One region of the Paenibacillus sp. 481 genome, then DNA from elsewhere that is predicted to be linked to it. Evidence: riboswitches for the same ligand, from Rfam matches in the RefSeq annotation. Region 1 holds a riboswitch; each other region holds the start of a gene.
What was found. A riboswitch is a leader RNA that binds a small molecule or an ion and turns the genes downstream of it on or off. The one in region 1 is predicted to bind cyclic di-AMP.
Positions count from the first base shown of each region.

Region 2: it holds a riboswitch for cyclic di-AMP, as region 1 does, so the genes downstream of both, KIK04_RS24075 (3D domain-containing protein) here and KIK04_RS05195 (hypothetical protein) in region 1, are expected to answer to the same signal.
Region 3: it holds a riboswitch for cyclic di-AMP, as region 1 does, so the genes downstream of both, KIK04_RS10635 (hypothetical protein) here and KIK04_RS05195 (hypothetical protein) in region 1, are expected to answer to the same signal.
Region 4: it holds a riboswitch for cyclic di-AMP, as region 1 does, so the genes downstream of both, KIK04_RS18905 (CAP domain-containing protein) here and KIK04_RS05195 (hypothetical protein) in region 1, are expected to answer to the same signal.

Region 1 is NZ_CP075175.1:1,193,101-1,198,796, reverse strand. Features, by position in the region: gene KIK04_RS05210 (CgeB family protein) at 1-309, shown strand, start outside; gene KIK04_RS05205 (CgeB family protein) at 339-1,592, shown strand; gene KIK04_RS05200 (hypothetical protein) at 1,810-2,238, opposite strand; cyclic di-AMP (ydaO/yuaA leader) riboswitch at 2,565-2,753, shown strand; gene KIK04_RS05195 (hypothetical protein) at 2,829-3,272, shown strand; cyclic di-AMP (ydaO/yuaA leader) riboswitch at 3,324-3,508, shown strand; gene KIK04_RS24385 (potassium-transporting ATPase subunit F) at 3,816-3,896, shown strand; gene kdpA (potassium-transporting ATPase subunit KdpA) at 3,958-5,637, shown strand; gene kdpB (potassium-transporting ATPase subunit KdpB) at 5,667-5,696, shown strand, end outside.
Region 2 is NZ_CP075175.1:5,671,440-5,677,135, reverse strand. Features, by position in the region: gene KIK04_RS24095 (transporter substrate-binding domain-containing protein) at 1-165, shown strand, start outside; gene KIK04_RS24090 (amino acid ABC transporter permease) at 258-914, shown strand; gene KIK04_RS24085 (amino acid ABC transporter ATP-binding protein) at 907-1,629, shown strand; gene KIK04_RS24080 (PadR family transcriptional regulator) at 1,896-2,228, opposite strand; cyclic di-AMP (ydaO/yuaA leader) riboswitch at 2,453-2,638, shown strand; gene KIK04_RS24075 (3D domain-containing protein) at 2,644-3,405, shown strand; gene KIK04_RS24070 (polysaccharide deacetylase family protein) at 3,509-4,651, opposite strand; gene KIK04_RS24065 (DUF1796 family putative cysteine peptidase) at 4,810-5,457, shown strand; gene KIK04_RS24060 (beta/alpha barrel domain-containing protein) at 5,643-5,696, shown strand, end outside.
Region 3 is NZ_CP075175.1:2,437,460-2,443,155, forward strand. Features, by position in the region: gene KIK04_RS10620 (serine hydrolase domain-containing protein) at 1-1,048, shown strand, start outside; gene KIK04_RS10625 (LytTR family DNA-binding domain-containing protein) at 1,072-1,614, shown strand; gene KIK04_RS10630 (hypothetical protein) at 1,640-2,056, shown strand; cyclic di-AMP (ydaO/yuaA leader) riboswitch at 2,446-2,616, shown strand; gene KIK04_RS10635 (hypothetical protein) at 2,748-3,212, shown strand; gene KIK04_RS10640 (hypothetical protein) at 3,282-3,548, opposite strand; gene KIK04_RS10645 (DUF418 domain-containing protein) at 4,002-5,171, opposite strand; gene KIK04_RS10650 (M13-type metalloendopeptidase) at 5,564-5,696, opposite strand, start outside.
Region 4 is NZ_CP075175.1:4,278,886-4,284,581, forward strand. Features, by position in the region: gene KIK04_RS18890 (NAD(P)H-dependent flavin oxidoreductase) at 114-1,091, opposite strand; gene KIK04_RS18895 (hotdog fold thioesterase) at 1,264-1,671, opposite strand; gene KIK04_RS18900 (MarR family winged helix-turn-helix transcriptional regulator) at 1,723-2,145, opposite strand; cyclic di-AMP (ydaO/yuaA leader) riboswitch at 2,542-2,670, shown strand; gene KIK04_RS18905 (CAP domain-containing protein) at 2,677-3,384, shown strand; gene KIK04_RS18910 (hypothetical protein) at 4,481-4,783, opposite strand; gene KIK04_RS24475 (helix-turn-helix domain-containing protein) at 5,199-5,276, shown strand; gene KIK04_RS18915 (hypothetical protein) at 5,438-5,696, shown strand, end outside.

The DNA.
Region 1 (5,696 bases):
GAATACGGACTGGACAATCGAAACAGCTTCCATATTACGGGTCAGTCCTTAAACCCCCGCACATACGAAATCGCGGCTTGTGGTACGTTGCAGCTCATTGATTCGCGCAGTGAGCTTCTAGAAATGTATACACCTGGCTTCGATATCGATACGTTCGAAACAGCAGCCGAACTTATTCACAAGCTTGATTATTATTTAAATCATGAATCGGAGCGCTTTCGTATAGCGATGAACGGGCTGCAAACGACCTTTCAACGCCATACGTTCGAGCATCGAGTGGATCAAATGCTAAGGGTTATGAAGGGCTAGGAGTCACGCGATAAGAGAGGAGCTGTAAGATGCGTAAGTCCCATTTAAGGTCGTTGCGCCGGACGCTTGCCATGAATAAGCATCCGATAAGGAATGCTCGTCAGCGTGGACAACATGAAGGGAACCATAAAGGATATGCGGAGGGGTACATCCGGGGACGCTCGCAATTTATTATGCATACCGTGCATGCAAATCCCGACATGAGACAGATTCATGTCATGTATGTGTCATCAGGAAAAGGTTTTCCATATTCACCATTGGATGAAGCCATTGTAACAACGCTGCAAAGCACAGTTGCTCATCTTTCCATAGCAGGGCCACGTGATCCAGTTGCGCAGACGGCAGCACAAATTCGTCCCGATCTTGTGCTTGTATTAGATGGAATGGAATTTCCAGTCGAACAACTGAATGAGCTTAGACAGTCTGGCATTCGGACGGCTGTATGGATTACAGACGATCCTTACTATACCGACATTATGACCCTTGTCGTGCCGCATTACGACTATGTATTTACGCTAGAATTAAACTGCGTCGAATATTATCGCTTATTAGGCTGTAAGCACGTGCATTATTTGCCGTTTGGAGTGTTTCCGCTCCATTTTCGCCCACGCCATACGATTAGCCCTGTACGCCGAGATGTCAGCTTTATCGGTTCGGGCTATTGGAACCGAATTCGATCATTCAATCCGATTATTTCTCGCCTTGCGACGCATAACATCGTAATCTCCGGCTTGTGGTGGGATCGCCTGACCCATTTTTCTCGCTACAAGAAGCGCATTGAGTTAAATAAATGGATGGGCCCGCATGAAACAGCGACGTTGTACAACGGCAGCAAAATTGTGATCAATATGCATCGCTCCGTCGAGGATGAGACGGTTAACAACAACAAAGCTCGTATTCCCGCTGTTTCACCTAATCCACGAACGTTTGAAATTTCCGGTTGCGGAACACTCCAACTAACCGATGTTCGCGCGGATTTGCCCCGTTTTTATACGCCTGGCGTTGAAATTGAGACTTACAGATCCTCGGAGGAGTTAGTGAGCAAGGTTGAATATTACTTGCATAACGAGGAGGCAAGACGAGAAATCGCGCTGCGCAGTCTAGAGCGGACGATGAGAGAACATACCTATATGAATCGAATTAACGAACTTCTGCGCGTCGTTTTTGATCCACCATCTGATCAACAGCAGCACCTTAACCAACTGAACTCAATCGACCAATCAAACCCATTCGGTCAACCAAACCCACACTACCAATCAAATTCAATCGGCCAGTCAAACTGACCCAGCCCACATGACCAACCAAATCCACTCACCTAACCTAGTCCATATGGATAGCAACGACACCTACTAGATCAAAGCTTGCCTCATCCTACCTCTACCTTGTAAATGCCCAACCGTCTCTCCCTATATTGTACCTTTACCCTTTACTTGACAGGAGTAGGACAATAACATAAAGCCCGGGCAACATCTGCTCGGGCTTTGCTCTATGCGCATTTTGTCAAATGAGCGTTTGTTCAATTTCCACCATATCTAGCTTGCCTCCATTTTCGAGCACGATGCTTAGCCAAATTCGTTTAACAGGCTGCCCTGTAACACGCTGCACGACGTCTTCCAGAGCAGCTGCACGCTCCTGTTGTTCCATTTGCTGCATCGGTTTGTCGATATTGCGCTCCCGGACCCAATTTGGCAGCAGCGGCACTTCACTTCCGGCTGGAGCATGCTCATCGTGGCGAGGGCAACTACGAAAAAAAATCATGTCATGAAAAAAGCTGACATCTGTTGCGTACGCCGCGTCCGTTGGCTGCGGCTGTTCATCGGTGCATAATCGGCAAGCACGAATCGAGCTAAAAAAACGTTCGTTATTCCAACGCTGCCACTCTGTAATGAGCATTTTCCGCTGAAGTTCAAGGTCGCCCGAGCATTCCAATACGAACTCCTCCTCAAAAACGTTGTGAGCGTATCCTAACGTGATCTGGGAATCGGTGTAAATAGATACAAACCTATTTTTTTACGCCAATTTCATTGAAAGTAGCGCTTACATGCAGCTCGTTATTGGAATTGCTGCTAATATCTCTTGAAATCACCATAATTCACGAACGGTTGAGCGTTAGCGAGCTAATGATCTGATTTTGGAAGATTGAACTTGATTTCATGCATGTCTTGCATCGGAATTACCATTTATGAGCTTTCACGGTGATTTACAGGTTAAGGCAATCAGGCGTAATATTCAGTTCAGCAATACAACGTATCCGAACGTCTAGATCGCTGAGTTCCGTCAATCGACGGAAGCGGGGGAACCAATAAGCGAAATCGGCCATAATGGGCAAATTTGCGCATTATCCGTTCGTAGGGGTGAATTTGAAGCAGCGTGCTGCTTTGATAGGGGGACTTCTCGCTCCCGAATCCGTCAGCTAACCTCGTAAGCGTGTGAGAAGAGGCGTGCCTAGTCTGATCTGGCGCATTTCCTCTTTCTTGTGGAAAAAAAGGCGACGGTAATGAAGACAGGAGGAACAGGATATGTTTGAAGCAGATCGCATCGTTACTGTGTTTGCACCGAATGCGATGGGCGTAGACTTTGTGCGTCAGTTAAGGGGAGCAGGGATACCTACTGCGGCCATTGTAAACAGCACCCGAATGGCCAAGAAGCTGGAGAAGTTGGGTGTCAAGCACATGTGTCACCTGAATACGTCCGATCCGAAAGCTTGGATCGTACCGCATGTGCCTGTAGGACGTATTTTCATTTTCGAGCAAAGTTTCGCGTTGACGTGCCGCTTGCTGCAAGTGTGCCGACATTGGACAACAGACCCGATAACGGTCGTTACTAAACATCATCATCCGCATTCGATTTACCGATTGCTAGGTGCGAACTACATCGTGTTCACGCAATCGGATCAAGTAAGCTTTTTAATGACGGAACTTATTCATGCCGTTACAGACTGCCCGACGCCAACAGCGTTGTAAATGCTGAACCGTGATATGAACGATGCTTCGTCTTCACATTAAAAAAATAGGCTATGCTCATCGCTGAGTTCCGTCAATCGACGGAAGCGGGGGAACCACAAGTACAGCATGCGTAACGACAGCTCACACGAGCTGCAAGTCGCGCATGTGAGGGGTGAATCTTGGCTCAAGCCAAGTAGGGCGACTCAATGCGCCCGAATCCGTCAGCTAACCTCGTAAGCGTCCATAGAGGCCGCCTTATTTCGTCGTGGCTACGTACGGCTTTCATTTGCTGTGCGTTAGTGAGGCCGCGCGGAAAGGACCCTCTTTCCGTGCGGCCTTTTTGCGTGCTTTTTTACGTATCGTGACGAAAAATTCAGTTATCTTGCGCACTTGTGCTGCTACTGATAAACCGTTGCTGGAACAGGAAAGTTGAACAGAAAAAGGGGAGGAATTCAAGATGTACGACGTGGTCATGTTAATGCTTCTTAGTATGCTCGGCTTAACGAGCATCGGCATCTTACACTGGTGTACTCGGGAAGTTGGAGATCGGGGTGAACGATTGTGACCATTGGACTATTTGTTATCGTTGGGGCCTTGTTCATCTACTTAGGTTACGCATTAGTGAAGCCAGAAAAATTTTAAACACAATTTATTCTAGGGTGCTCGACAAGAGTCGCTGTCATATGGGAAAGGTGGAAATACAATGAGTGCATTAGGATGGATTTCAATCGGGGTAACGCTGCTGCTCGTCCTGCTGTTAGCGCGGCCAACCGGAATTTATTTGGCCAAGGTGTTCGACAACAACGGGGGGCCGCGGCCGCTAGATGCGGTGTTCGGTCCGCTCGATCGACTATTATTTAAACTATTTGGTATCAAAGAAGTGAATCAGAGCTGGAAAAACTACGCTTTTGCAGCGCTGCTGTCCAATATATTGATGATTGGCATTACTTACGCGATCTTTCGTCTGCAAGGCATCCTGCCGCTTAATCCGAGTGGGATTCCGGGTATGGAGCCGTCGCTCGCTTTTAATACGGCAATAAGCTTTATGGCAAATACGAACTTGCAGCATTACAGCGGGGAAAGTGGATTATCTTATTTATCCCAAATGGTCGGCATTACGTTCTTGATGTTTACAGCGCCAGCCACGTTCTTAGCTGTCGTGTTCGCCTTTATTCGTGGCTTAATCGGTAAGCCGCTCGGCAACTTCCTTGCCGATTTAGTTCGCTCGATTACACGTGTATTTTTACCGATTTCGATTGTAGCGGGCTTGATCTTTGTTCTGCTTGGTGTACCACAAACGTTCAGTCCAACGGAAACGGCTATCACGATTGAGGGAGCGGAACAGCACATCGCTCGTGGACCAGCAGCCTCGCTGATTGCGATTAAAGAGCTAGGCAACAATGGTGGTGGGTTTTTCGGAGTCAACTCTGCGCATCCGTTCGAGAACCCAGATGGAATCAGCAATATGCTGCAAATGCTGCTTATGATGCTAATCGGTACATCGCTACCGTTTGCTTACGGCCGTATGGTCGGTAGTCCCAAAGAAGGCAGAGTACTTTTCGTCGCGATGTCGATGATGTTCATTATGCTGCTAGGTACGTCTATTGCAGCCGAACAAGCTGGAAATCCTGTAATGAACGCTTATGGATTTAGTGGCAGCGGCAGCATGGAAGGCAAGGAAGTTCGTTTCGGTATCGCAGGATCGTCGTTATATTCGGTTGTTACAACGGCATCAGAGACCGGTGGCGTGAATACAATGCACGATACACTGACTCCACTCGGCGGAATCGTTACGCTGGCCAATATGATGCTGAACACCGTATTTGGCGGGGTCGGGGCAGGATTTTTGAACGTATTGATGTACGCGATGATCGCTGTGTTCTTATCTGGCCTAATGGTCGGGCGTACACCGGAATTCCTTGGCCGCAAGCTGGAAAGCAAAGAAATGAAGCTGATCGCGGTTACGCTTATCGTACAGCCGCTCCTTATTCTCGTACCGACAGCTATTGCCGTGGCGACACAGGCCGATACGATTTCCAATCCGGGCTTCCATGGTCTGTCGCAAGCGTTGTATGAATTTACTTCATCCGCAGCCAATAATGGATCAGGCTTTGAAGGATTAGGGGATGCGACGCCGTTTTGGAACATCTCCACAGGTATTGTGATGTTTTTGGGCCGCTACATTTCGATGATTACGCTGTTGGCCGTTGCAGGCTCGATGGCGAGCAAGCAGCCTATACCGCAAACGAGCGGAACTTTCCGCACGAGTTCGGGAACGTTCGGTGTTGTATTTGTAGGGACGGTCGTGATTGTAGGTGCGCTGACTTTCTTCCCTGTACTCGTACTTGGACCGATCGCAGAACATTTAACGTTGTGGAAATGATGAGGGGAATAAAGGAGGAGCTGTAAGCGATGAGTACTGCAAAAATGATGAAAACACCG
Region 2 (5,696 bases), 1.2 Mb from region 1:
GTTGCTGACGTGCAGCTGAAGCCGGAAGGAGAAGGTTATGTCGTTGGAATTCATAAACAAAATCCGGATTTGGCGGCACAAATTAATAAAACTATTCAACGTTTGAAGCAGGAAGGCAAAATCGAAACGTTTTTGATCGATGCTCAAGCGTTAGCAGAACAATAAGCGATGCATGTTAGGCGGCGTAATTGCCGCCCTTCTTTTTTTAAAAGCAAGATGTAAGGTTGAAAGTTAGAGCTAGCGAGAGGGGAAACGGCATGAGTGACTTTTTTAATATGCTATGGGAAAATAAAGATTTGTATATATCGGGCGCAATTGTAACGCTTGAACTATCATTTTTCGCTGTTATATTCGGATCTATACTGGGTGCTATCCTTGTATTTATGAAGTTAGGTCCGATCAAACCGATCAGTTGGGTTGCAACGGTATATATCGAAATATTTCGGGGGACACCGCTTATTGTCCAATTGTTTATAGTGTATTTTGGACTACCCCAATTTGGGATTGAGTTTGACAAATTTATAGCAGGGGTTATCGCCCTTTCATTGAATAGCGCCGCCTATTTGGCGGAAATTTTCCGGACTGGTATTCAATCGATTGATAAAGGTCAATTGGAGGCTGCGCGTTCACTCGGTATGACGAAGGCGAAGGCGATGCGCTACATTATATTGCCTCAGGCGCTACGTACCGTCATTCCGACCATTGCCAATGAGTTTGTTGTTATCATTAAGGAGTCAGCAATCGTTTGCTTTATCGGTCTGGCCGATATTTTTTATCAGACTGGAGTTATCCGCAGTCAAACTTATACGGCAATGGGCCCCTTAGTAGGGTCTGCCATGACGTACTTTATTTTAACATTTACACTTTCTAAGCTGATCGGCTACTGGGAAAGGAAGTTGAAGACAAATGATTGAAGTTCAAAATTTGCATAAAAGCTTTGGTAAGCTCAACATTTTGAACGGCATCGATATTAGCATCGCTAAAGGGGAAGTCGTCGTCGTTATTGGGCCGAGTGGCTCTGGTAAAAGTACATTTTTGCGTTGTTTGAATTTACTGGAAACGCCTACACAAGGGAACGTTGTATTTGAAGGTCAGTCCATCAATGCTAGCAAACATGATATTAACGTAACACGTGAGAAAATGGGAATGGTATTCCAGTCGTTTAACTTATTTCCGCATATGACGGTGCTGGACAACATTACGTTGGCGCCGATTAAAGTGAAGAACGTGAACAAGGGAGATGCGGAACAGCTTGCGCTTGAGCTGCTTAAAAAAGTAGGGCTCGCTGAGAAGGCACAGGCGTATCCTGCCCAGCTGTCTGGTGGTCAGAAGCAGCGGATTGCCATTGCACGGGCGTTGGCGATGCAGCCGCATGTGATGCTGTTTGACGAGCCGACATCTGCCCTAGATCCAGAGATGGTTGGCGATGTGCTAGAAGTGATGAAATCGCTCGCTGCCGAAGGGATGACGATGATCATCGTGACACACGAGATGGGCTTTGCTCGTGAGGTAGGGGACCGCGTCATTTTTATGGACGGCGGTCAAATTGTTGAAGCTGGGAAGCCGGGGGAGCTGTTTAGCGAGCCGAAGCATCCGCGGACACAAGAGTTTTTGAGTAAAGTGTTGTAAAAGTGGAAGGCGTTTAACGTCTGCGTATGATGCGCAGTAGGAGCAGTCTGAACTCAATGAGTTTGGACTGCTCCTTTTTTGTGTGGCTGTAGGACTAAATGTAGTTTATTGAGCCGCAGATGGACCATGACCAGTAGGGTTCGACTGACCGGGACCGCGTGGAATCCTATTTTTACGTCTATATAGGGATAAAAGAAGACCGACAGCGGCAAAGTCAACAAGCTGTGTTGTAAAACTGTAGCCGATGAATGGCAGTGCCAAGCCGACTATGGATTCCCCTCTCCAATAACGGTGTCAACCGCGATGCGAAAACGTGTCCATTCTACTTTTTTCTCGTCTAAGTGTGTACGGCCCTCATCGGTAATGCGATAATATTTACGCTTGCGTCCATCATGCTCGCTCCAATACGAATCAAGCCACCCCGTTGCTTCCAATGTGTGCAAAATAGGATAGAGCGTACCTTCCTTCATTGTAAATACGCCATCCGATCTGTACTCGATTTCCCTAATCAATTCATAGCCGTACATTTCTTTCTTATTCAATACCGTAAGCAATAAAATGACGGTACTGCCTTTCATCAGTTCTTTATTAATCATCACTATTTGTTCACCCCCGAACACATAGAATATCTATGCATCGAAATTCTATGTAATAGTATAAATGAGCCTGCAATGGATTTCAATCATTTTCCAATCTCATTTACGTATTATACTGATCACCTGCACATTTTTTGAAAAAGTAAAATTGCTGTAACCATTGGTATCCATAGGTTTACAAGGATTAACAAGATCTACCTGCGCACAGGTTACAATATTGTGATATGATCCTTTCCGAGCCGAAACGACACCCGTACGGGGGATGATTGACCGATAGCCGTCACATAAAGACGGCGTCTTGGGGTGAATCGCTAACGAGCAATGATTGCGTTGTTCATTGTTTGACACATGCGTAGGGTACTCCTTAACCCGAATCCGACAACTAACCCCGCAGGCCAACCTAAGGAGGAATACTTATATGAAGAAAATTACATTTTTAAAATTAGCAATTGCAGTACTAGGTTTAGCAGCTGTTGTACAGATTTTACCGGTTTATGCAGACGGAGAGAACTATGTGGTGCAAGAGGGAGAAACCTTCTATGCGATCGCCAATAAATATGATCTAGGTTTAGAGGCAGTACTTGCTGCCAATCCGAACATTGATCCTAAAAACGTATACAGCGGCTTGAAAGTGAATTTGCCATTTGCGGCAGACACAGCATCGAATGAGAAGCAGCCCAAGGAGTCTAAGGAGCAAGCAGAACAACAAACGGGTGATAACAAGAATGAAGGTTCTAAAGCTCAACCAAAAGCACAGACTAAAGCTCCATCTAAAGCTCAGCCTAAAGCGGCTGTGGCGACAATGAAAGCAAAGTCAACTTCGAATAAGATTGTTCAAGTGTCTGGACGTGAAATGGAATACAAGTGGCGTGCCAATATGAAAGCAACCGCATATTCGGCTGATCCAAGCGAGAATGGTCCATGGGGCGGAGTCGACTACTTCGGTAACAAGTTAGAACTTGGAACTGTTGCCGTTGATCCAGACGTGATTCCACTTGGAACGAAACTGTTTATTACAGGCTATGATTTCAAACATTTGCCTGGTGGCGGTCTTCTTGCTACAGCACGTGACATTGGCGGCGCGATTAATGGCAACAAAATTGATATTTTTGTTCCTGTTAGCAAGCGTGTCGGCAATACGTTCGGCATTCAAAATGTACAAGTTTACGTTTTGAAATAACGAACACTTCAACTTACAACGCGGCCTCGTCAACACTTACATTGACGAGGCTAACCATAGACGAGTCTTGATTGCTTGTTGTACCTCGTGTACACATAAGCGATCAAGACTCTTTTTTTTCTTTTTGATCGTGAAACAGGTCAGGCACAGTCACAAAATCGTAGCCTTTGGCCTGTAGCTTCTTAATAATACGCGGCAGAGCAAGCAGCGTCCCACGCAAGTAGCCATTTTGAGGGCTTCCACCCGCATGCTGAAGCACAATTGAACCAGGTTCAACGTTGCTCATGACGAGTTGCTCAATCTCGGCCCCGCTTAATCCTTTCCAGTCTTTCGAATCGACATCCCAGTTAACAACGATATAACCGTGTTTTCCTGCCCAACGTAGCTGTTCTTCATTAATGGCACCGTACGGAGGCCGGAAAAAGCGCGGCTTATAACCGATAACTTGCTCAATGATATGCTCCGTGTTCAACACTTGCGTTGTAAAAGCAGGCATCGACAACTTCGTGAGCAACGGATGGCTCATGGAGTGGTTGCCTATCATGTGGCCTTCGTCAACCATGCGTCTGACGATCTGCGGATATTGTTTTACGCGTGAACCGACTAGGAAAAACGTTGCCTGAATGTGATGCTCTTTCAAAATGTCCAACACGAGCGGTGTAATGATATGGTCAGGCACATCATCAAACGTTAAGGCAACTTTTTGCTTGCCAGAAGCTGAGCCGCGCAGTTTAAAAAAGTGCGGATACTTCATTCTTAGTTGTGCCAAGCTTAGCTTAAATTGCTGTTGCTTGCTCTGTGATTTCCGCGATTGAGCGGAGCGAGCCGATTGTGTGGACTGTGCGGTATGTACCTTAGCCGTCTTCGTTCGACTCGTCCATTTCTCTTGTTTCGTATTTCCGTCAGCATGTAGGGTGAAACGAATCGTTTCTTTTTTTCGGTCTGCTTGCTTGTCCTTGCGTGTTATGGAATGCTGTTTCGCTTCATCCCGATTCACGTGCTGCTGCGCTGATTTTGGCAAAATTCCTAAGTCAGGAGTACCCGTATCTGGACCCGACTGATGTGGAGGCCAAGTAGTAGCAGCTCCATTTGTCCAAGGTGAAACGTTCCCTGTCGTTTTTACAGGTACGGAATGCTGCTCAGATGTGGGTGGCTCAGGGGATGTTACACGTGAATGTGGGAAACAACCGGTAGACAATAGCATGCAAAAAGCAATCAAGCAAATGAGCAGTTGGCGCATACGCATAGTCAAGTTACTCCTTTCCCGCAAACGTTATTGTTCTTGTTATGTCCTTGGTGAAAAGGAAATATGCTCTCCATCCAAACCTTGTCTGTCTTTCTGTCATAAATTAATAGAAATCATGGCGTACTTGCATCAGTTCTGACTGGGGGAGGATGGCCGCAATGAGGAGAGAGCAATTGCGAGGAAAGTACGATGTCGTGCTAAGCTTAGGTGGAACGTGCTTGCCAGCACTCAAAATGCAAGACCGCCAGCTGCGACGAAGCAGCGGGCCTTTGGACTGGATGATTTCTGAACAGCTTACTTCGGTGAATCGGTTGCTACAATCGCGGTTTGCTTATTTTTTCGATCGGGACAACTTGATCGTTTCTGGACAATTAAATTTTCAGCGTGAGCACTATCTTGTTGATGACCGTTATTATCATGTAACTTCTGTACATGACTTTGACATAGGTCGAAACTCACCTGCGAACCTCGCTCAATATGAAGAAGTACAAGCCAAATTTACCCGACGATGTGAACGCTTTCTTCGTTATTTAGAAACAGCTGATCGGATATTGTTTATTCGTGCGGAAGGGCATACGTATTCGATAGGCAAAGCGCATACAGAGGAGTTGGAACAAACCGCCGAGTTGCTTAATCAAATGGTTCGCGGTTCATTTTTCATATTGTACGTCCGCCCTGCACTCGTATCTGAAATCGTAGACATCAACTATGTGCATGATCAAATCTGTGTGCTAGATGTTCCGCCAGATCCGGTGTGGTATATGGAAAAGACATGGGATGCGATCTTGGAAGGGATCTCACTTTAGAGGTGACTTTCAAGGGCTTGAATGGGTGATGAAATTTTCAATTTGAATCTTTTTCGCGTAATGGCACGAAGATGTGATCAATGTCACAGATGAAACCTCCACTTAAAAGGCACACTAGAATAGTGTAAACTTTTACCTTTCATGCTTATACTATCCTTTTTAGTCAAGGAGGTAGGTGCCTTATCATTCGGAATTTAACTTGTCAGGTAGCAGGAATCCCCTTCCATAATCCACTCGTC
Region 3 (5,696 bases), 1.2 Mb from region 1:
AGTGAAAAAAAATGATTCGTTATCTAGCGTGTTATTAACCATTTACTCTGGCCAGACAGGCTACTTTGAACAATTTGCAGTAGGCACTAAAAATCAATCTTCGGCGCAACCCGTTCAAACGGATAGCCAATATCATGCAGCCAGCATCGGCAAAACCATGTGTGCGGCTGTCTACGGGATGTTAGTTGACGAGGGTAAAATCAACTATGACGATAACATCAATTCTTGGCTAGATGCTGACATCCTGAAGGGATTATTTGTGGTAGACGGCATCGATTACAGCGCGCAGGTAACAGTAAGACACTTGCTGAGTCATACATCAGGAGTTGGAGATTATTTTGAAGGTCCGGTTAACACCGGGAAACCTATATTGGAAAGGATATGTTCTAATCCTGATCTTTCATTTACGCCAGAAGAGTTGATTGCGTTTACTAGAGAAAACCAGAATTCTGTTGGACAGCCCGGACAACAATTTTATTATTCGGATACGGGATATATTTTGCTTGGACTTATTGTGGAGGCGATTGAGGGAAAATCGTATTCAAATATTTTAGAGGAAAAAATTTTTGAGCCCTTGGGCATACATAATAGTTATTTAATGTTTTATCATGATAAACCAGCTGATATTGTTGGGTTTTATATAAATGGCGTTGACTACAGTGAGAGAAATGCATTATCGATTGATTGGGCAGGTGGCGGTGTTGTTACTACTATGGATGATCTGTTAGCGTTCATGAGGGCTTTAGAGAACGGGGATTTATTGTCCGAGAAAGTGTATAAACAGATGACTGACTTTAATCATCGCTATCAAAAGGGCATTTATTACGGCATGGGTATGATGTATTTTGACTTTAGCGAGTTGTCATTTCTGTTGGGCTCAATGACAGATGTTTATGGTGCTGTTGGAGCTACAGGAACTTATATATTAGTCGATAAAGAAAAGGACACTATTTTTATTGTTAATTTTGGATCACTTGATTTTAGGGAAAAAGGCATTGAGGAATTGGTAAAAATAAGAATGATTTATGATAGGATGATAGTTGGATAAATACTTCTGTTACATGAGGAGACATGATGGTTCAATTATTGTGTTCAAATAAGGTTTATGAAAAATTGAAACAAGAATTATCCAAATACCAAATTGAAATTATGCAAGACAGCGATTTGGTGCTAGTTGAAAATGGATATGATATACCCAGTGGTAAGCTTATTGTTGTATTCGATGCTATTGACTATATGGATGTGGTTAAGCTTTTGGTCTCCGGCGTTCGGGAACACATACATGTTATGAATACTCTGACAGGCTTCAGTGAAAATAAATTTGCAGTTATTGAACCAAGGGATGTTCTATATGTAGAAGCAGGCTCTGATGGAATTATGGCATATACAAAGTCTAATCGTTATAGTATCAAAGAAACTTTGCAATATTATGAGAACGTATGGGTAGCAAAAGGATTTATACGAATCAATAAGTCACAACTCGTTAATTTGCTTCACGTAAAAGAAATTATCCCTTGGTTTAACTCTAGATATGTACTCAGAATGGATAATAACGCTGAACTTGAAGTATCAAAAATGTTCTCAAAAAAGCTTAGGAGCACACTCAAAATATAGGAGAGCAATAATGGAGAAAATAAATTTGGAAAGTATTATAAAGTCATTTTTTATCGGTCTCTTCATAGGTATTCTCCTACAATTTTATGATGATGCAGATGTACTGTTCTCGTACAAAGTTTTAACGGTATTAGCCAGCGGAAGTGTAGGGTTCATTATTGGTTTGATTACAGAATGGCTAACATCAATACTCCCAATTCGTATGGCCAATTCTCGGACGTACTTCTTTATACACAACTTCATTGCATTAATCGTTACTACATTTATTTTGATCTCCTCCATGATGTTCACAAGCAGCGAAATGGAAGGCCAAGTGGAATTCACCCCGATATTATTGATAGCGCTGGGCATTATATGTATAGCCAATTTATTTGATTATATGATGTATCGACGCGCTCAACATAAATTGAAATCATTTAAGGCGTTGATTAAAGATAAATAAGATCATTTAGATTAGAGAGGTAATAGTGGGAAATACGGAAAAGTTTGAAACGATAACGAATAGATATGACACTTCTGAAAGCAAATAAATTGCAAAGGTATCCTCTGATGCCATTCGTGTTATCAAGATTGTTTGATGTTTTAAATGATGGAGGACTGAAGATGTCTATTTTATAATGTCATCGAGTTGCAGATGACAATCCAATATCGGATAAAAGGAGATACTTGAAGCTTAGCGGAGTAATAATATAGAAAATATAAGATTATATAAAATGAATCCGATTTCATCACCAGATAATGCTAAATAAGAGGGTATGTTCTTCATATTTGAATTTTACATATTGGCTTGTGAGATCGTACAATTCATTCAACAGCACGGGCATGAATTATTGTTCCAAAACGCTGAATTCCCTGAACAGGGAAACGGGGGAACCAACCGAAGCCATCCTCCTAGGATGGTTTCACGGGGTGAATCCCTAGCTTGTTTAAGCAAGCTGGGGTAGGGCGTCTCTCAAGCCCGAATCCGACAGCTAACCTCGTAAGCGCAAAGAGAGAGAATCACGATCGTGTTCTTCAGCTTGATCGTTCAGCGGAAGAAGTCCGAGAGTAAGAATTCTCTGCTCAAAGGGCTTCTTTTTGTTTGCCTAAAAAGCTTATGAGCGTAATAAATAGCATTGAAGGAGGAATCGATCGTGCAGAAAGTAAGTACCCCTTTACCGGAAAAAAGCGTAGAACATGATTTGGCTAAATGTAAAATCGATCATATCGAAACCTATCTTTATGACACCAAAAGGATTGAAAGTGGAGTTATTGGAATCATTGATAAAAGCATGTGCGGATTAATGGTAATTTCTAGCCGAAACATGTCAGGCTTTGCAGAATACTTTATTCCAATTGAGAATCGTCATTTTGATCTCGTTCAATGGGCAAAAGTATTTATGAAATTAAAGGGTGTTTCCATCCCGGTGGCCTTGGATATTGTAGAAGAGAAAGATAAATTGGGGGGCCCAATTAGAACGAATCTTGCTAAGGCCTCTTTAATGGATTTGGCATCCAAGCTGCGCAACCCGGCCATGCAACGGGAAGGCAATACCCATATATCTTGGTTGGATCGGGCTGTTTTGTTCGACTATTCGCAAGCTTACTTCTCGTGCTAACCAGTCCATGTGGAAGAAGCCCTGCTCACATAAGAAGATGAGAGCAGGACCAGTTTCTTTACATTCTACCTACAAATTCTTAGCTATATGAGGCTTACTGTAATGGCTCGTTCCGCCGCCGCCAACTAGCACTTGCCCACCTTTGTTGAAAATGAGCAGCTTGCTCGAACCGTTAGTTAGCAAGACGGTTACCTTTGCACGGTTGGCTGTTGCAATATAGATCACGTATCCGCTTCTTGACACAGTAGTTCGCCAGTTCTGGTCGAACTCTGATCTGGCCACACGGTTGGAATAGACTTGGTTTTCGACTTTGCCGGCTGCTGTTTTTTTGAGCATGCAGAATATCACCTCCCGTCAGTCTCATCGTATGCATGCCCTGCAGATTGGAATAGACAATGATCAGGACTTGGCGGACCTATTTTTCTTACAGTGGTTCTCAAACCGACTATGATTGCAGCAAGCACAGCATGCCCGAAGCCGTGCATCCTAAAGGATTCAATTGATAGTGTTGAAGAAACGTGCCAAATCGTACTGTTTCTTGCGAGGAAGAGAGACACCCAGAGATACCATTAGGAACAAGGGATGGTTATAACCTGATTCTAGGCCTCTTGGAGAAGATCTGGGGTGGAGTGGATTTGTATGGAACGAATTGCAAATAAGATTCAGTCCTTTAAAATTTGCGATTATAGCTGACCCCATTTTTGCAGCTTAAAATAGGGGAATAGCAACGGCCCAATCTAGTGGAAATAAAGACAACCGAGTGCTCCAAGTACTCGGTTGTCTGGTCATTTATTTATGTTTATATACCAATTTCCTCATCCATATTTCCAATGGTCCAACCATATTCCTTTTTTCCAATATTGTGGCTAACACAACAGAGAGGCCCCAAATCCCCACTGCAATCATTGCAGCAATGCTGTTTCCTACCTGTCCTCCTAAATTAAGCGCTACTGGTGATAAGAAAAGGACAAGCAATGTCTCATTGAACACAAAGAAGGTTAAGGAACGTTTTCCTAAAGCCATTAAAGAAAAAGTAAAGCGTCCGGGATCTTTTATTTTTGTCCCAATGATGCCAAATAACGTAGCATAAGCTAATCCTCCAGCCATTCCAGTCATAATGTGTAAACTGTTTACCAATCCAACTGTATAATAACTAGGATTCCATACGTTTCCGATTAAAGATAAAGGAATGGCCCCTAATAAAGAGACAATTAATCCTGTAATGGTGATGAGATAAATACTTTTTACATGCTGGTCTGGTTTGGATAATAGCTGATATCTGGCCATCCACATGCCGAGCAGAACGGGAGGGATAATTGGGGCCATAACATGAATGAAAATAGGGACTACGGGAAAAGTAATCAACTTTTTAAAAGTCGTGCTAAGGTAGGTGTCTGTTGCTGACAGCTGTGGAATGAAACTATAGCTGCCAACGCTTTGCATGGTGAAGCCCCATAATTGGGGGGTGAAAATGACATACAACAAAGTAATCAACACAAAAGTTCGAATCAGTGTTTTATGGTTACGTAGTAACACCCAACTGACTAGCAGCCCGGCGAAACCGTAAGCCATAAGAATATCTTGGCCCCCAATGATGACGAGTAACACGATCCCAAATACAATCAAGTACCACGAACGGCGCCGTATCTTCTTTAGTGCGTCTTTCGCGCTTGTTCCTTTAGAGAGTTGGCTGTTAAATGCCAGAACTAAACCATAGCCGAATAAGACGGCAAACATCGCTCTTGCCCTATTATCAATAAGGAACTGGCCAAAAAAGTTTACAGCCTGATCATACCACGTAATTCCTTCAACCCTATGCATGATGCCAGGTTCAGAGCCGTATAAGTAGAGCGGGGCATGTGCGAGTGCAATTAGCAGCAACATCGTACCTCTTGCTAGATCCAATGAAACTGCGCGTTTTTTTATTTCGGTTGTGCTATTGCTTAATGGAACGGGCATGATAATCTTCTCCCTTTGGTTTAGCAAATACGTCTGGTCGTTCAAATCTTTACGTAATTGCTTAGTTTATTTTGATCTTATTCCACAGGGTAGTGCATCTTACATAAAAAGTGGGGTTGAGAACGATTTCGATGTGTGGGGTCACAGGTGAAGGTCATTTCAAATACTTAGTGACTGAATTTGGTCGTTTGTTAAAAAAACTGATTGATCGATCAATTTTATTTTAATGATCGTTTGACGATTTGTCAATGAAGCAAGGGGGCGGGATATGAGGAATTAGAGAAAAAAATAAAAAAGCCACTCCATGCTTAGGAGTGGCCTTGCTTTTATTTGAGGATGCAAGTTCTATGATCTATAGGAACGACCTAAACGCCCTCAATCTGCTCTTCTTTTTACCAGATCGACACTCGATCCTCCGGTGCTACATACATGCCATCCTCAGGCTTAATTCCATACGTTTCATAAAATTGCGGGAAGTTCACAATTGTGCGGTTTACGCGAACTTTATTGGCTGAGTGTGTATCA
Region 4 (5,696 bases), 2.6 Mb from region 1:
ATGGGCATTGGTGATGCTAGTTGATAGGTAACCATGTGGTTGATAAACAACAAAAGGCAAGCTGCCAACGATGACCGATGCTGGCAGCTTGCCTTTTTTATTGGATCATGTACTTAGTCAGGAACGCTGGTGAGTTGCAGTTGATGCAAGGCTTGTTTGTATTGTTGCTTTAACTCCGCTGCAACTTGTGCAACGGATGCGACTTGCTCAATGGCGCCTAAGCCTTGGCCAGCCGACCAAATATTTTTCCACGCTTTGGCGTTGGTGGCATTGAGTTGCGAGAAATCGATGCTATCTTTTTTTAGCAGCTTGGCTGGATCGAGTCCGGCATTGCGAATACTCGGAATGAGGTAATTGCCCTTTACGCCGCTAATGGCATCGGTGTAAATCAGGTCATCTAGTGTGGATTCGATCAGCATCGTTTGGTAATCGTGATGGGCAAAGCTCTCGGTCGTCGCAATAAAGCGTGTGCCCATGTAGGCGAGATCGGCACCGAGTACTTCGGCGGCCAATATGTCTTGGCCGTTAGAGATGCTGCCGGCGAGGATCGTGATGCCGGTCCAAGTTTTTTTGACTTCGGCGATAAAGGCGAGCGGATTGATCGCCCCCGCGTGTCCGCCTGCGCCGCTGCATACGAGGACGAGTCCGTCCACGCCACGCTGTGCGGCTTTGTCAGCGTGCTTGAGCGTGCTGACATCTGCAAACACGAGTCCGCCATATTGATGCACGACGTCAACGATTGGCTGCGGATCACCGAGCGATGTAATGACAATCGGTGGCTGGTGTTTCACAATAAGCGCTAAATCGGTTTCGAAGCGCTTGTTCGTGCGGTGGACGATCAGGTTAACTGCCCACGGAGCGATACGGCGCCCAGGCTCTTTGGCCTTGGCCGCATAGAGCGCATCCGTAATTTGCTGCATCCAGTCGTCAAGGTCTTCGGCTGTGCGAGCGTTCAGAAGTGGAAATGACCCGATAAGGCCTGCTTTACAGCTCTCGATAACCATTTTCGGACTAGAAATAAGGAACATGGGGGCGACGATAACAGGCAAACTGAGCTGCTGAGTCATTTGTTGCGGTAGTCGTTTAGACAATTGAACTCATCCTCTCGCGGTTTGATATTTTTCTGTATCTGTAAAGTTGGCTGATCGGTGTAGGTAGGGCAGTTAGGCAATTGTATCATGTATATTACAATGTAAGCGCAATCAATTCTTGGGGCTACAAAATAGCATAGCAGCCGTTGATCACTTTTGTTCTTTTTGAAAATTAGTTAAGGGTCTTCTTCTGTTTAATAATAGCGACGGTACAGCGGGCGATGCTGATGAGATGTTGGTCTTCATCCACAATTTTGATTTCCCAGACCATGGTGGAACGGCCTTTGTGCAGTGGTATTGCGATGGCGGTCACCGTTCCTGATTGCTTGGAGCGAATGTGATTGGCGTTAATTTCGAGTCCGACAGCGGCTTCGGTTGTTTGATCGATGAGGAACCACGTGCCTAAGCTGGCGACGGTTTCTGCAAGTGCGACAGACGCACCCCCGTGGAGTAGCCCGAAAGGCTGGTGTGTCGCCGCGTTAACAGGCATGGTAGCCGTTACTCGTTCGGGTGTGATTTCTCCAAGCTCGATGCCTAAGGCACCAAGCATGGTTTCGCTTAATGGTTTCATTTGATGCATGAAATGAACCTCGCTTTCTGTTCGGTATGGGTTAAGCATGAGGGTTTAAGCTTATGGATGAAGGCCAATGAATCGAGCGAGCATACCTTTGAGCTGGGCGATTTCGTCTGCTGTAAAGTCCTGCAACGCTTCCTTGTGCGTATCTTCGATACAAATGGATAACGGAGCTTGCAATTCCTGACTGCGTGGTGTCAAAAAGATATGATTCATTCGGCGGTCTGTCGGACTTGGCCGGCGTTCAATAAGCTCGCTTTGCGCGAGACGATCGAGCAACCCGGTCATGGTCGCAGAGTCGAGTCGGAGGCGTTCGCCTAGCTCGGAGCTGTGCTGTCCGTCTTTTTCCCATAGCAGATGGAGAAGTGCGTGCTGTACGGGCGTGACGCCATACGGTTGCAGCTTGGCTTTAGCAATTTGATATGCACGTTGGGATGCTTTGCCGAGCAAAAAGGTTAGACAATCTTCGATCGGTTCCATGTGAATGCTGCTCTCCGTTCCTTTCTTACTTATTCAAAATGGCGAATATATCCAAAATATAACACACGAAAATTACCTTGTATACGAGTAAAGTGGATAAAAAATTTTTATTGGTGGCTGGATTGGGGGTGGAATGAGCGAAAAGATTGTCATCTTTAATGGAATTGTTAAAGGGATGTCGCATTTTATATAGATGAGAGATTCGTAGAGTTGAATTTAGCTTTGATTAGCTATTAGTAGAAGGAAAAAAAATGACGTGCATTTTGGGGCGGAGAAATGTGTGAAGTGCAGGTAACAGCGCTGAAATGAAAAAGTTACAGTTTGTAAATATTTATGTTTATTTCTATTATTTTTAAAATGATCTCTTTGTTGATCCATGTTAACATGTGAAAGTATTAAAAAAACAAGCCGAAGCCAAAAGGCACGGGGGACCCACATAGTGGGGTGAAGCCGCCATAAGCGGTAGGGGAGACCTTTTGACCCGAACCCGTCAGCTAACCTCGTAGGCTACCAAAGGGAGAGATATTTAGTATGAAGAAACATATGACGAAAGTAGTCGTAGCAGGTGCCTTGGCACTAACACCAGTAATTTCTGCAGGAGCGGTATCTGCTGCACCAGCAAAAGAGCCAGTTCAAGTTCAAAACCCGAACTGCTTTGTTAATTTCCAAGGTTTCCAAGGAAACAAAGGTAACATGGATAAAGCCCTTGCTGACTTGATGGAAAAATACTTCCCGGGCATGAACAAGCCAGGTACGGAAAAGCCATCCAAGCCATCTAAGCCTGAAGTGCAAAAGCCAGAAGTTACTAAACCAGAACAACCGTCTAAGCCAACAAATCCTAGCAACAACGGTAACAACGAAAACCAAGACAAAAATAACTTTGCACAACAAGTTATCAACTTGGTTAACCAAGAGCGTTCCAAAGCAGGTCTTCAGCCATTGAAAGCTGATTCCCAATTGAACGACGTAGCTATGGTAAAAGCAAAAGACATGCATAGCAAAAACTACTTCAGCCACACTTCGCCAACTTACGGTTCGCCGTTCGATATGATGAAGCAGTTCGGCGTGAAATACAACACGGCTGGCGAGAACATCGCTAAAGGCCAACAATCTCCAGCACAAGTGATGAAGGACTGGATGAACAGCCCTGGTCACCGTGAGAACATCATGAAGGGCCAATACTCTTCTATCGGTGTAGCTTATTATAACGGAGTTTGGGTGCAATTATTCAAAGGCTAAGTACAACTTTATAATAGCGCGGAGTAATCCGCTAAAAGAGGCACCTCGAAATCTCATTGGGATTTCGGGGTGTTTTTTGTTTGGGTGGGGTAAAAATACCCTTACGGCAAGGAGTTCAATGAAATATTATTTGCTCATATTAAATAAATTAAACTCCTGCTTAATTTACAACTTTAGAGTCCCCTCTGGTTCTTGTTTAACATTAGTTGCAGACAACTTTTAGTATCAATTGAACTACAGCAGAATAGACTATTATTAATTGAAATGAAGGAGGTGACAAAATGATTGTTATAAAATTAGGTAACTTAACCATTATAATATGTTTATTTTTGTTTGTTTAATCAATAACACCAGTTGGAGCCGACAATCAATTCTGGTTTAGTCAATAAAACCAGAGAGTACAGTATGCAAAATTTGCGTACTGTATTTCAGAAAAAAAGCAAAATATCATAATTACACGTTCTTTTCTTGTTACAAATCGTCGATTGAATAAACTCCTCATTACCCAAGCATTGATACCTCATACACGTATATAAAAAAGCCACTTAAAACAGCGATTTTTGTGATAATAATATTAATTTCATGGTGGAAAACCTTTAATTTCCTTAATAGCAAGAGTAACATTCACAAAATCCTTCAATTCAACCATCGTATATTAGCAATTCAGTGACTTTGCAGTATCTTGGGTGGAATATACATTACGCTTCATGCACTGATTGGCGTAGTAGCAGTTTCCTCATTGTCCATTTGGTTATCCAATGTCTTAATATCTTCATGGTTTTTTCATTCGCTTTATCGGTCGTACATAACCTCTAACCTTTTTTTAGAGCTTTTTTTTCTTCAAATGCTTCGTTCACCAGATTGTTAATAATGGTAATCCATCTATATCTATAAAGTGTTATGAAGAATAAAAAAACTAAAGGTATAAAAACAATGAGAAGTAGAAAGTAATGTTCATCTTGAATAAATAATAATATATTTGAGAAATTATCAACTTGTAATTGTAGTTGTTCAGTTAAATATGATATTTTACTTTCAAGATTCATGGAGTCCAATTTAACAGCATCAATTTTTGATTGAGTATTGTACTGCCAGTCTAAAGGCTTAAATAATAACGGTATATATATGGAGCAAGTGTCCCTAGAACTGTTGTCAAAAAGAAGATAATAACTACAATAATTAAGTTGAGCTGTTTATATTGTTCAAATTGCGAATTTACACTTGTTTTAATTGTTCGTAATTCCCTTTCGGTATAGTCTTGTATAAGATGGTCTTTTACCGTCTCTATTTTTCCGAGAGGTATAGCTCCGAATCCGAAACCTTTTATTCCGTATTTAATTCTAATATACTTGCTAGCCATATCATAATCTCTAAAATTTATTTTTTTCATAGTATCCACCTCTACATTATATGATGAAGCATAAATTAAGACTGCTTTTAACATAGGAGCAATATCATGTGGGAGAATCAGGTAAGGATATTGAGTTTAAATTCGAATTCATTATAATATTAAAATATTAACTTACATAGCAATTCTAATTGAAAGAAGAACCTCATGTTTAGCGAGGTTCTGTTAGAAGTTTATTTAACACAAATCCATCTTTAAGACCCTGAGAATACATAAAGTCAATCATGAGAGCTTGAAGTTCATTTATGCATTTTTCATAATCAAGTAGAAGTGGCTTAAGGTCATCAGGTAGGTTGGTGTATATCTGGGAGTATTGTTTGCTGCATGTTTCTGATAGGAGAACGTACTCTTGACTGGTTTGAGAAAATTGGTTACTTAAATCCGTAGCTCTGTCGCAAGCAAAGTTATAAAACTGTGTGATGCATTTAACTGTAAACTTTCTGATTTAATAGAGTATACACCTGAGAAAAAAGATTTGGTTTAATCGATTCAGGAGTAGTTTTTCCCTGTGGTACAATAAATCATTTTTTAATTAAAGCTATGTCTGCAATCATGTATTGCAGATTTTTTTGTACCCAAATGACACACTTTTCACCAACAAAGCTAAATGGAAGTATACATCGTATAAGAAAGTAGGTACCTCAAGTGACGTATCAATCACATTGCCTATGGTTTTTTATTAAGAAAGAACTATCCGATATTGCAGAGGACATCAAAGACGTGCTTCATTACTCGGTATATGAACGTGATTATGAAAATACGTGGGAGTGGATTGATTTTAGGAATGCTGGCAGCAATGACATCCAACTCAATATCTCAAGAGAGCACAATTGGAAACATGGTTTGTACGATTGTCCCGTTGTTGTGAGGTTTACGAATGATTCACGCGCAGCTAGTTTGGAAG